One region of the Mesorhizobium sp. WSM4904 genome, then DNA from elsewhere that is predicted to be linked to it. Evidence: predicted binding sites of a transcription regulator. Region 1 holds the regulator's gene; the other holds the start of a gene.
The links. Region 1 encodes PhoB, which activates phosphate uptake and scavenging genes when phosphate is short. Its sites were predicted from a motif close to TGTCATNNANCTGTCAT; they were not measured.
Positions count from the first base shown of each region.

Region 2: a site for PhoB is predicted at 2,504-2,520, ahead of QAZ47_RS16595 (esterase-like activity of phytase family protein). Genes of this name have one in related genera too.

Region 1 covers NZ_CP121354.1:1,819,358-1,824,792, forward strand. Annotated here, with positions in the region: gene pstS (phosphate ABC transporter substrate-binding protein PstS) at 1-134, shown strand, start outside; gene pstC (phosphate ABC transporter permease subunit PstC) at 201-1,187, shown strand; gene pstA (phosphate ABC transporter permease PstA) at 1,191-2,042, shown strand; gene pstB (phosphate ABC transporter ATP-binding protein PstB) at 2,039-2,842, shown strand; gene phoU (phosphate signaling complex protein PhoU) at 2,861-3,568, shown strand; gene phoB (phosphate regulon transcriptional regulator PhoB) at 3,588-4,277, shown strand; gene QAZ47_RS08630 (ROK family transcriptional regulator) at 4,580-5,435, opposite strand, start outside.
Region 2 covers NZ_CP121354.1:3,485,721-3,491,155, reverse strand. Annotated here, with positions in the region: gene QAZ47_RS16610 (sugar phosphate isomerase/epimerase) at 1-216, opposite strand, end outside; gene QAZ47_RS16605 (Gfo/Idh/MocA family oxidoreductase) at 216-1,247, opposite strand; gene QAZ47_RS16600 (LacI family DNA-binding transcriptional regulator) at 1,441-2,466, shown strand; gene QAZ47_RS16595 (esterase-like activity of phytase family protein) at 2,621-4,102, shown strand; gene QAZ47_RS16590 (MATE family efflux transporter) at 4,225-5,435, shown strand, end outside.

The DNA of each region.
Region 1 (5,435 bases):
ATGCCAAGGGCGACAAGATGGCCGCCGAGCTCGACTACGTTCCGATGCCCGACAAGGTCGTGAAGAGCGTCGAGGAAATGTGGGGCAAGGACATCGTCGACAGCAACGGCAAGCCGCTCTATTCCGGCATGTAATTCCTACGGAATGAGGAGGGCGCTTCCGGCGCCCTCCTGTCTACCTTTTGAAATGCGAGGGGCTCGATGAGTGCCGTTTCCGAAGCCGTGACATCGTCTGCCATGCGGACCAGAGAAGCGACGGTGCGCCGCTTCGCCTTCACCGACATGGTCTTCCGGGCGGCCACGCGCGCTTCCGCCATTCTCGTGCTGGTCATTCTTGGCGGCGTCGCGATCTCGCTGTTCGCCGGCTCGTGGGAGGCGCTGTCGAAGTTCGGCTTCTCCTTCCTGACGACGGAGGCGTGGAACCCGGTCACCGAGAATTTCGGCGCCCTTGCACCCATCTATGGCACCATCGTCACCTCGGCCATCGCCATCATCATCGCCGTTCCGATCGGCATCGGCATTGCCGTCTTCCTGACCGAGCTCTGTCCGCGCCCGCTCAGGCGCCCGATCGGCATCGCGGTCGAGCTGCTCGCCGGCATTCCCTCGATCATCTACGGCATCTGGGGCCTGTTCGTGTTCGCGCCGTTCCTGCAGACGACGATACAGCCCTTCATCATCGACATTTTTCACGGCATACCGGGGCTCTCCAGCCTGTTTGCCGGTCCGCCCTACGGTATCGGCCTGCTGACGTCGTCGCTCATCCTCGCCATCATGGTGCTGCCGTTCATCACCTCGATCACCAAGGACGTGTTCGACACGGTGCCGGCGGTGCTGAAGGAATCGGCCTACGGAATCGGCTGCACGACCTGGGAAGTGACCCGGCGCGTGACCATTCCCTACACCCGCGTCGGCATCATGGGCGGCGTCATGCTCGGCCTCGGCCGCGCGCTCGGCGAGACGATGGCGGTCACCTTCGTCATCGGCAACGCGCACCGCATCAGCGCCTCGCTGTTCGCGCCGGGCACGACGATCTCGGCCACCATCGCCAACGAATTCACCGAGGCGGACGGCGAGCTTTATACGTCGTCGCTGGTGGCGCTCGGCCTGATCCTGTTCATCATCACCTTCATCATCCTCGCGCTCGCACGCTACATGCTGTTGCGCATCGATAGCCGCACGGGAGCCTGACCGATGTCGACCGCCGCATCGCTCCACCAAAGCCGCAAGCGCAAGAATGCCGTGATGATGGCGCTATGCGTCGTCGCGGCGGGCATTGGCCTCGCCTGGCTGGCGCTGATCCTTGGAGCGCTGGCCTACAAGGGGCTCTCCGGCGTCTCGCTGGCGGTGTTCACGGAAATGACGCCGCCGCCCGGCGACGCCGGCGGCCTGCTCAACGCCATCTATGGCAGCATCATCATGACCATCATCGGCATCGTCGTTGGCACGCCCATCGGCGTGCTCGCCGGGACCTATATGGCGGAGTACGGGCGCTTCTCGCGGCTCACCACGGTGGTGCGTTTCATCAACGACATCCTCTTGTCGGCGCCGTCGATCATCGTCGGCCTGTTCGTCTATGAGCTGATGGTGCGGCCGATGGGCCATTTCTCGGCGATAGCCGGCGCCGTCGCGCTGTCGATCCTGGTGATCCCCGTCGTGGTGCGCACCACCGAAGACATGCTCAACCTTGTGCCCAACGCTTTGCGCGAAGCCGGCACCGCCATCGGCGCGCCGCGCTGGGTGGTGATCCGCTCGGTCGCCTATCGCGCGGCGCTTTCCGGCATCGTCACCGGCATATTGCTGGCGATCGCCCGCATCTCCGGCGAGACGGCGCCGCTGCTCTTCACCGCTCTCAACAACCAGTTCTGGTCGAGCAATCTCAACGCGCCGATGGCCAGCCTGCCGGTGACCATCTTCCAATTTGCGCTCAGCCCCTATGAGGAATGGCAGCAACTGGCCTGGACGGGCGCACTCATAATAACCCTGACGGTTCTCGGGCTGAGCATCTTCGCCCGCAGCCTTACCGGACGCAGAGAGGACAGATGAAACCGATGTTGTCCACCGACCTTAACGTAGCCGACACGGCCGTCGAGAAGGCCAAGATCGAGGTCAAGAACCTCAACTTCTACTATGGCCAGTCGAAGGCGCTGAAGGACATCAACCTGTCGCTGCCCGAGCGCAGCGTCACCGCTTTCATCGGGCCGTCGGGCTGCGGGAAATCGACTCTGCTGCGCGTGCTGAACCGCATCTACGAGCTCTACCCGAAGCAGAGCGCGGAAGGCCAGGTGCTGCTCGACGGCAAGAACATCCTCGACCGCTCGCAGGACCTCAACCTGCTCAGGACCAAGATCGGCATGGTGTTCCAGAAGCCGACGCCGTTCCCGATGTCGATCTACGAGAACATCGCCTTCGGCGTCAGGCTGTACGAGAAGATCAGCAAGGCCGAGATGGACAACCGCGTCGAGTCGGCGCTGAAGCGCGCGGCGCTCTGGGGCGAGGTCAAGGACAAGCTCAACGCCAGCGGCCAGAGCCTTTCCGGCGGCCAGCAGCAGCGGCTTTGCATCGCCCGCACCGTGGCGGTGAAGCCGGAGGTCATCCTGCTCGACGAGCCGGCCTCGGCGCTCGACCCGCTGTCGACCGCCAAGATCGAAGAGCTGATCGACGAGCTGCAGGCCGACTACACGATCGTGATCGTCACCCACAACATGCAGCAGGCAGCGCGCGTGTCGCGGCAGACGGCGTTCATGTATCTCGGCGAGCTGGTCGAGTTCGACCGGACGGAGAAGATCTTCACCTCGCCTCGCGAGAAGCGCACGCAGGACTATATCACCGGCCGCTTCGGCTGAGTTTCATACGAGGACATAATCATGGCCCATACGGTCGCTTCCTTCGACGAGGATCTGAGGCAGATCAGCCAGCTTATCCGTGACATGGGCGATCTCGCCGGCTCGATGGTCGGCGCGTCGACCAAGGCCCTGCTCAATTCCGACAACGCGCTGGCGCAGCGCGTGGTCTCCGACGACGCCATCATGGACGCGCGCCAGCGCGAGCTCGACGATCGCGCCATCACCTTGATCGCCAAGCGCCAGCCGATGGCCGACGACCTGCGCAGCGTGGTCGGCGCGATCCGCATGGCTGGCGACCTCGAGCGCATCGGCGATCTCGCCAAGAACATCGCCAAGCGCGTCGGCTCCGTCGGCGTCAGCGCCGCGCCGCGCGACCTGTCGCACTCGATCGACTCGATGGCGCAGCTGGTGCTGATCCAGGTCCAGGGCGTGATCGAGGAGTACACGGCGGGCGACGCCACGGCGCTCGCCAAGCTCCGGAACGACGACGAGCGCATCGACGTCAAATACACCTCCGTCTTCCGCGAGCTCCTGACCTACATGATGGAGGATCCGCGCAACATCACGGCCTGCACGCATCTCCTGTTCTGCGCCAAGAATCTGGAGCGCATCGGCGACCACGTCACCAACATCGCCGAGAATGCCTATTATGTGCTGACCGGCACCCAATTGCCCGCGAACCGTCCGAAGCAGGACGAGACGGCGATGTCGGCGCCGGCGGCCTGACAACGAAGGTACCTGCTAAATGATCGCGCCACGCATCATGGTGGTGGAGGACGAGGAGCCGCTGGGGGTGCTGCTCCGCTATAACCTCGAATCCGAAGGCTATCAGGTCGAGGTGGTCACCCGCGGCGACGAGGCCGAGATCCGCCTGCAGGAGAACGTGCCCGATCTCCTAGTGCTCGACTGGATGGTGCCGGCGGTTTCCGGCATCGAGCTTTGCCGCCGCCTCAGGATGCGGCCCGAGACCGAACGGCTGCCGATCATCATGCTGACGGCGCGCGGCGAGGAAAGCGACAGGGTGCGCGGCCTCTCGACGGGCGCCGACGACTATCTGGTCAAGCCGTTCTCGACGCCGGAATTCATGGCCAGGGTCAAGGCGCTGTTGCGCCGCGCCAAGCCGGAGGTGCTTTCCAGCGTGCTCAAGGTCGGCGACATCGTGCTCGACCGCGAATCGCACCGCGTCTACCGCAAGAAGAGCGAGATCAGGCTCGGTCCGACCGAGTTCCGGCTGCTCGAGTTCATGATGCGGCATCCCGGCCGGGTGTTCTCGCGCAGCCAGTTGCTCGACAATGTCTGGGGCGAGACGATCTATATCGACGAGCGCACGGTCGACGTGCATGTCGGGCGCCTGCGCAAGGCGGTCAACAACGGCCGCATGCCCGATGTCATCCGCACCATCCGCGGCGCGGGATACGCAATCCGCGAGGATTAGGCGCACCGTTCGTGGAATTGACGCGTCCGCTACCGGATCGCATGCGTTGGTGAGTAGCTGAGACGCTCGTGCTTCGTCATCCACGGGCGGAGCAAGGAGCGAAGCGACGCGGCGCAGACCCGAGGATCCATTCCGTGACGTCGACGCGGCACTGCGGTGCAGAATTCTGCTCCGCTGCGCATTTCGATCAAGGTGACGGCATGGATTCCAGGGTCTTCGCGACGGAGCTTCGCTCCTGCTCCGCCCTGGAATGACGAAAGCTCAAAAGGCCTTCGCTAATCTCCGGCGATTCGGAAAGCCGCTCAGGCCACATTCTTCCCGGCGCCTGCCCTTGCCTGGACGCCCGGGGCGAAAATCTCCTGGTCGACGAAGGTCAGTGCGCGCATGGCGCAGCCTTCGCGGATCAGCGGCAGTTCGTTCGGCTCGGTGTCGAAGGAGATCGATTCCGAGTGCTGGCCACCGGCGGTCTGGGCGATGGCCTCGCGCAGCGACGGCTCGATCAGGTCGAAAGCGGCGGCGCTGACGCCGACCATGGCAACCGGCGCCGGGTCTATCAGCGCGAACAGGCTGCCGAGGCTGAAGCCCAACGCCTCGCCCGCCCGCCGGTATGCCTCGCGCTCCGGGCCGTCCTTCTCCCGCGCCTTGGCGGCAAGCGCCCGCATGTCGGCGTCGCCGACGTCGACCGGCTCGGCGTCCTCGCTCATCTTCATGGCGCTGCGCCAGATGGCGTAGTTCCCGGCATACGCCTCGACGCAGCCGCGGCGTCCGCAACGGCAGAGCGCGCCGCCTGGACGATGGATCATGTGGCCGAACTCGCCGCCGGAAGAATGCGTGCCGGTGAAAAGCTCGCCCTTCAGCACCAGGCCCATGCCGATGCCGTGCGACAGCAGGATAGCAATGAAGTTGTCGCGATAGCGGTTGGGGTCGCGCCATTGCAGCGCCACCGCCATCATGTTGCAGTCGTTCTCCATGGTGGCCGTGATGCCGAATTCCTTTTCCAGGATGTCGGCGAAAGGGATGTCGGTCAAAGGCGTGATCGGCGACCACAGCATTGCCCGCGCATGGGAATCGGTGATGCCCTGGATGCCCATGGCGATGCGGGCGACGCTGCGGACATCGAGGTCAGGGTCTTCCAGCCGGCGCCGGACGATCGCCACG
Region 2 (5,435 bases), 1.7 Mb from region 1:
CCCGATCGAGGACACGGTCACGTCGGCATCGCCGATCGCCTCACGGATCTCGCCGGCCAACCGCGGCAGGTCCTTGCCGCCCAGCGTCTGCCAGAAGAAGGGCTGTATGCTTTCGAAGCCAAGCGGCAGGATCTGTCTGACATAGGCGGCCGGATCGTCGAGATTGGCCCGCACCATGGTGCCGATCCTGATGTCGAGAAGCGGGTTTGGCATCATCATCCTTCCTGGGTCGCGATCGCCACGCGCCGTCCGGTCTCCGCGCTTTCGATGGCGCCGAAGACCATGGCCAGGCTCTTGATGTTGTCGGCGCCGCGCGTTTCGGGCTCGGTCCCGGTTTCGACCGCGTGCATGAAATCCTTGATGATGCCGAGATGGCCGCCCACCTGATCGGCGGGGTCGAGCGCCGGCACCTCGATCAGCTGGGTCTTGTCGATGATACCGTCGCGGCCGGGCGCAACCACCTCCGCCCTCAGCTCCTCATGGCCGTCCCACAACAGGCTGCCGCGCTCAGCGACGATGCGCCAGCTGCCCTCCCAGCTGGTGCGAAAGCCGTCGGCGCACCACGAGCCGGCGTAGGTGAAGACCTTGCCGCCGCCAAAGTCGAAGACGGCGCTGGCGGACGATCCCTGCCGGTACCAGGAATTGGCCGGCTCCCATTCCTGGCAGTAGACGCCGGCAGGCTCGCCGGCGACCATGTAGCGCGCGGCATCGAAAGTGTGGATCGCCATGTCGAGCAGCAGCACATGGGCCATCTCCTCGCGAAAGCCGCCGAAATGCGGCGCGACGAAGAAGTCGGCATGGATGCTGGTCGGCTTGCCGATGGCGCCGGAGTCCAGAAACCGCCGGATCCGCCTGACATTGGCGACATAGCGGCGGTTCTGGACGACGGCGTGGACGCGTCCGGCGCGACGGGCAGCCTCGATGATGGCGCGGGCATTTTGCGGACTGTCGGCGAGCGGCTTTTCGGTGAGCAGATGGCAATGATGGGCGAAAGCGGAGAAGGCCACTTCGCGCCGGGCCGCGGGAACCACGACGTCGAACACGGCGTGGGGCTTCGTCTGGTCGAGAACGGCGTCGACGCTGGTGCCGATGACGGCTGCGGCAAGCCCGTATTCGCGCGCCCTCGCCTTCGCCCGCTCGGCATCGAGATCGACGAGACCGACGACGGCAAGCCCGTCGATCTGCCTTGCGGCATCGAGCCAGTGCCTGCTCATGGCTCCGCACCCGACCAGGACGACCTTCATCATCCAGCACTCCTCCCGTTCGGCCCCTCCAGGCCGACCGTCACGGCATCCACGGCGTACCGTAAACGTTTTCCCGTAAACGTTTACGACAACACACCCGATGGCGTAGAATGTCAATCACCCACTCGCGAAAATCGTCATCGGCTGCTTGGCCTGAGCGCCGGCCGGTGCTAGCGAAGAAGGGGGAGAACCTGCCTTGGCGTCCAGCATCCACGATCTCGCGCGTCACCTGAACATTTCGATCGGCACCGTGTCGCGCGCCTTGAACGGTCGCGCCGACGTCAATGCCGAGACCCGCCAGCGCGTGCTGGAGGCGGCCAGGAAGCTGAACTATTCGCCCAACCAGTCCGGCCGCAGCCTGCGCCAGGGCGCCACCCGCTCGATCGCCTTCATGCTGCAGCCGCATCCGGGCGACCAGCAATATGGCGAGCCGTTCTTCATTCCCTTCCTGACCGGGCTGCAGGCGCGGCTCGCCGAGTATGACCTAGATCTGATGGTCGTCATGGGTGAGCCAGGCCAATATCAGCAGGAGAGGCTGCGCCGCGTGGTTGAGACGCGCCGGGCCGACGCGGTCGTGTTGGCCAATACACGGCGGGAAGACGATCGGATCGACTACCTCAGCAAGGCCGGCTTTCCCTTCGCCACGCTTGGCCGAAGTCAATCCGGCGGGGATACCTATCCTTCGCTCGATATCGATTTCGAGAGGGCGGGTGATGAAGCCGTCGACCGGCTGGTCGCGCGCGGCCACCGCCGCATTGCCGCCATCCGCCCTTCGCTTGATCTCAACTTCGGCTACCTGTTCCTCGACGGCTACCGCAAGGCGCTGAAGAGGCACGGCATCGAAGTCGACCCCGGCCTGATCGCCGACGGCTTCATCAACGAGTCCGGCGGCTACCAGGTGACGCCGCGCGTGATGCTCTCCAAGGACCGGCCGACAGCGATCATCTTCAACAATGACGCCATGGCTCTCGGCGGCTGCAAGGCGCTGGCCGAGATGGGCATCAGGCCCGGCCACGACATAGCGGTGATCGTCATCGTCGACACGCCGCTTTGCCGCTACTTCTCGCCGGCGTTGACCGCCTTCCGTCCGTCGCTGGAGCCCATGGGCCGGCGACTGGCCGAGATGCTGCTCGCCTCGCTCCCTGCCTTCGCCGGCCCGGAGGGACCGCGTACCATCCGCGAGGTCTGGCCGCTGGAGCTGATCGCGCGGGAAAGCGATTGAGCGCTTTTCCCTTCTCCCCTTGTGGGAGAAGGGAAACTGTCACGCAACCATCACGTTCAAGTCCTAGACCGCTCGACGGAAACCGGCTCGCCGCATCTTCGATGCCGCGCCCTTCCAGGCATTGGCCGATCTGTTCGTCAAGAAGGGGATATCCATGAAACGTTTGAACCGCACTGTCTCGCTCGGCATCGCGCTTGCCCTGTTCACCACCCTGACCCCGGCGCTCGCCGACGGCGTCGCCTATGTCAACAAGGGGCTTGTCGGGATCGGCCGCATTCCGGCCAGCCAGAAGGACAAGTTCGGCGAGACCTTCGGTTCGGGCTCCGGCATGTCGATCGACACCAAGTCCTGGACGCGTGACGGCGCCGGCTACAAGGGCTCGCTGTGGCTGCTGCCGGACCGCGGCTACAACGTCGTCGGCACCACAGACTACCGCCCGCGCCTCAACACCATTTCGATCGAGCTGACGCCGACCGCTCCGGGCGCCGCGCCCGCCGCCAGCCAGGAACAGTCGGGCGTCAAGGCGACGCTAGCCGACACCATGCTCTTGACCGACGACAAGGGCGCCGACGCCACCGGTCTTGATCCGCTCAACGGCGTGCGCCCGGCCGCCGGCGACATGCCGATCCTGCCGCAGGCCGACAACGGCAAGCTGGCGCTGGACGACGAGGCGATCGTGCGCCTGCCCGACGGCACCATGTTCATCTCCGACGAATATGGCCCCAACATCTACCGCTTCTCGGCCGACGGCCGGCTGATGTCGGCCACCCAGCCGCCGGCGGCCCTTGTGCCGATGCGCCACGGCAAGCCGAACTTCGCCTCGAATAATCCCGGCCCGGGCGCGGCCGAGCCCGATCCGAAGGATCCCGAGACCGGCCGTCAGAACAACCAGGGCCTCGAAGGCATGTCGATGACGCCGGACGGCAAGTTCCTGATCGCGGTGCTGCAGTCGGCGCCGCGCCAGGATGGCGGCGATTCCGGTTCGACGCGCCAGAACACCCGCGCGCTCGTCTATGACGCCTCCGACCTCGCCCACCTCAAGCTGGCGCACGAATATGTCGTGCCGCTGCCGGTGTTCAAGGACGCCAAAGGCAGGACCAAGGTGGCCGCGCAGAGCGAGATCGTGGCGCTGTCCGACAAGAGCTTCCTGATGCTGTCGCGTGACAGCGGCAACGGCCAGGGCCTGAAGGACGCCGAGTCTGTCTACCGCAAGATCAACATTGTCGACCTGACGGGCGCGACCGATATCGCCAATGGTCCGTTCGACGCCGCCAACAAGCCGGTCGCGCCGAAGGGCGTGCTCGACCCGTCGGTGACGCCGGCCAAGCTCACCGCCTTCGTCGATATCAACGACAAGAGTGAGCTCGGCCGCTTCGGCCTGCACAATGGCGCGCCGAACGACAAGAACAACCTCTCGGAGAAGTGGGAAGCGATGTCGCTGGTGAGCGTGCTCGATCCGAAGCTGCCCGACGACTATTTCCTGTTCGTTGCCAACGACAACGACTTCCTGACCCAGGACGGTTTCCAGGTCGGCGCGCCCTACAAGGCCGAGGATGGCGCCGATGTCGACACCACCTTCCTTGTCTATCAGGTCACGATCCCCGGCCTGTCTGGAAATAGCCTCGCCGCGAACTAAAACCGTTCATCGTGTCGGGTGCCACGAGGCATCCAGCCCGCAAGGGATGCATCACCGTCAGGCCTGCGATAGCATCGCGGGCCTGATTCATTTTCGGTGCCCGCCCCACCATGGATAACAACATGGATGACAACAAGCCCGCTCGCCGGCGGACCGGCGACCTGACCAGCGGCCCGATTCCGCGCACGCTGCTTTTGTTTGCCTTGCCGGTGCTCGGCTCCAACGTGCTGCAGTCGCTCAACGGCTCGATCAACGCCGTCTGGGTCGGGCGCTTCCTCGGCGAGGCGGCGCTGACCGCGACCTCGAACGCCAATCTGGTGCTGTTCCTGATCCTCGGCACGGTGTTCGGCATCGGCATGGCGGCGACCATCCTGGTCGCGCAGTCCGTCGGCGCCCGCGACTTGGCCGAGGCACGGCGCATCGTCGGCACCAGCGCGACCTTCTTCTTCCTCGTCTCGATGGTGTTCGCGGTCTGCGGCTGGATCTGGGTCGACGCCATCCTCACCGGGCTCGGCACGCCGGCGGACGCCTTGCCGCTGGCGCGCGCCTATCTGCGCATCATCTTCGTCGCCGTGCCGATGATGAACCTGTTGTCCTTTGTCATGACCGTGCTGCGCGGCGCTGGCGATTCGCGCACGCCGTTTGTCTTCATGGCGCTGGCGGTCGTGCTCGACGTCGTTTTGAACCCGCTGCTGATCCGCGGCATCGGCCCCTTCCCAGAGCTTGGCATTGCCGGTTCAGCCACCTCGACGCTGATCGGCCAGACGGTGAGCGTGGTCGCCATCCTGATCGTGCTCTATGCGCGCAAGAATCCGCTGCGGCTGGCGGGCGGCGACCTCGCCCTGCTCAAACCGGACCCGGCGCTTTTGCGCATCGTCGTCTTCAAGGGCGTGCCGATGGGCCTGCAGATGATCGTCATCTCGGCCGCGGCGCTGACCGTGATGGGGATCGTCAATTCCTACGGCTCGCAGGTCGCAGCGGCCTACGGCATCGCGGCGCAGCTCTGGACCTATATCCAGATGCCGGCTCTGGCCATCGGCGCCGCAGTCTCCTCGATGGCGGCGCAGAATGTCGGCGCCGGGCGCTGGGATCGCATCGGCAGGGTCGCCGCTTCGGGCGTCGGGTTCAACCTCGTGCTTACCGGCGCGCTGGTGGCACTGCTGTTCGTTTTCGATCGCGCGGTGCTCAGCCTGTTCTTGACCGGCGACAGCATTGCGATCGACATCGCCGCCCACATCAACAAGGTCGCGTCCTGGTCCTTCATCCTGTTCGGCATCACCATCGTGCTGTTCGCCACGGTGCGCGCTACCGGCGCCGTCATGCCGCCGCTCAT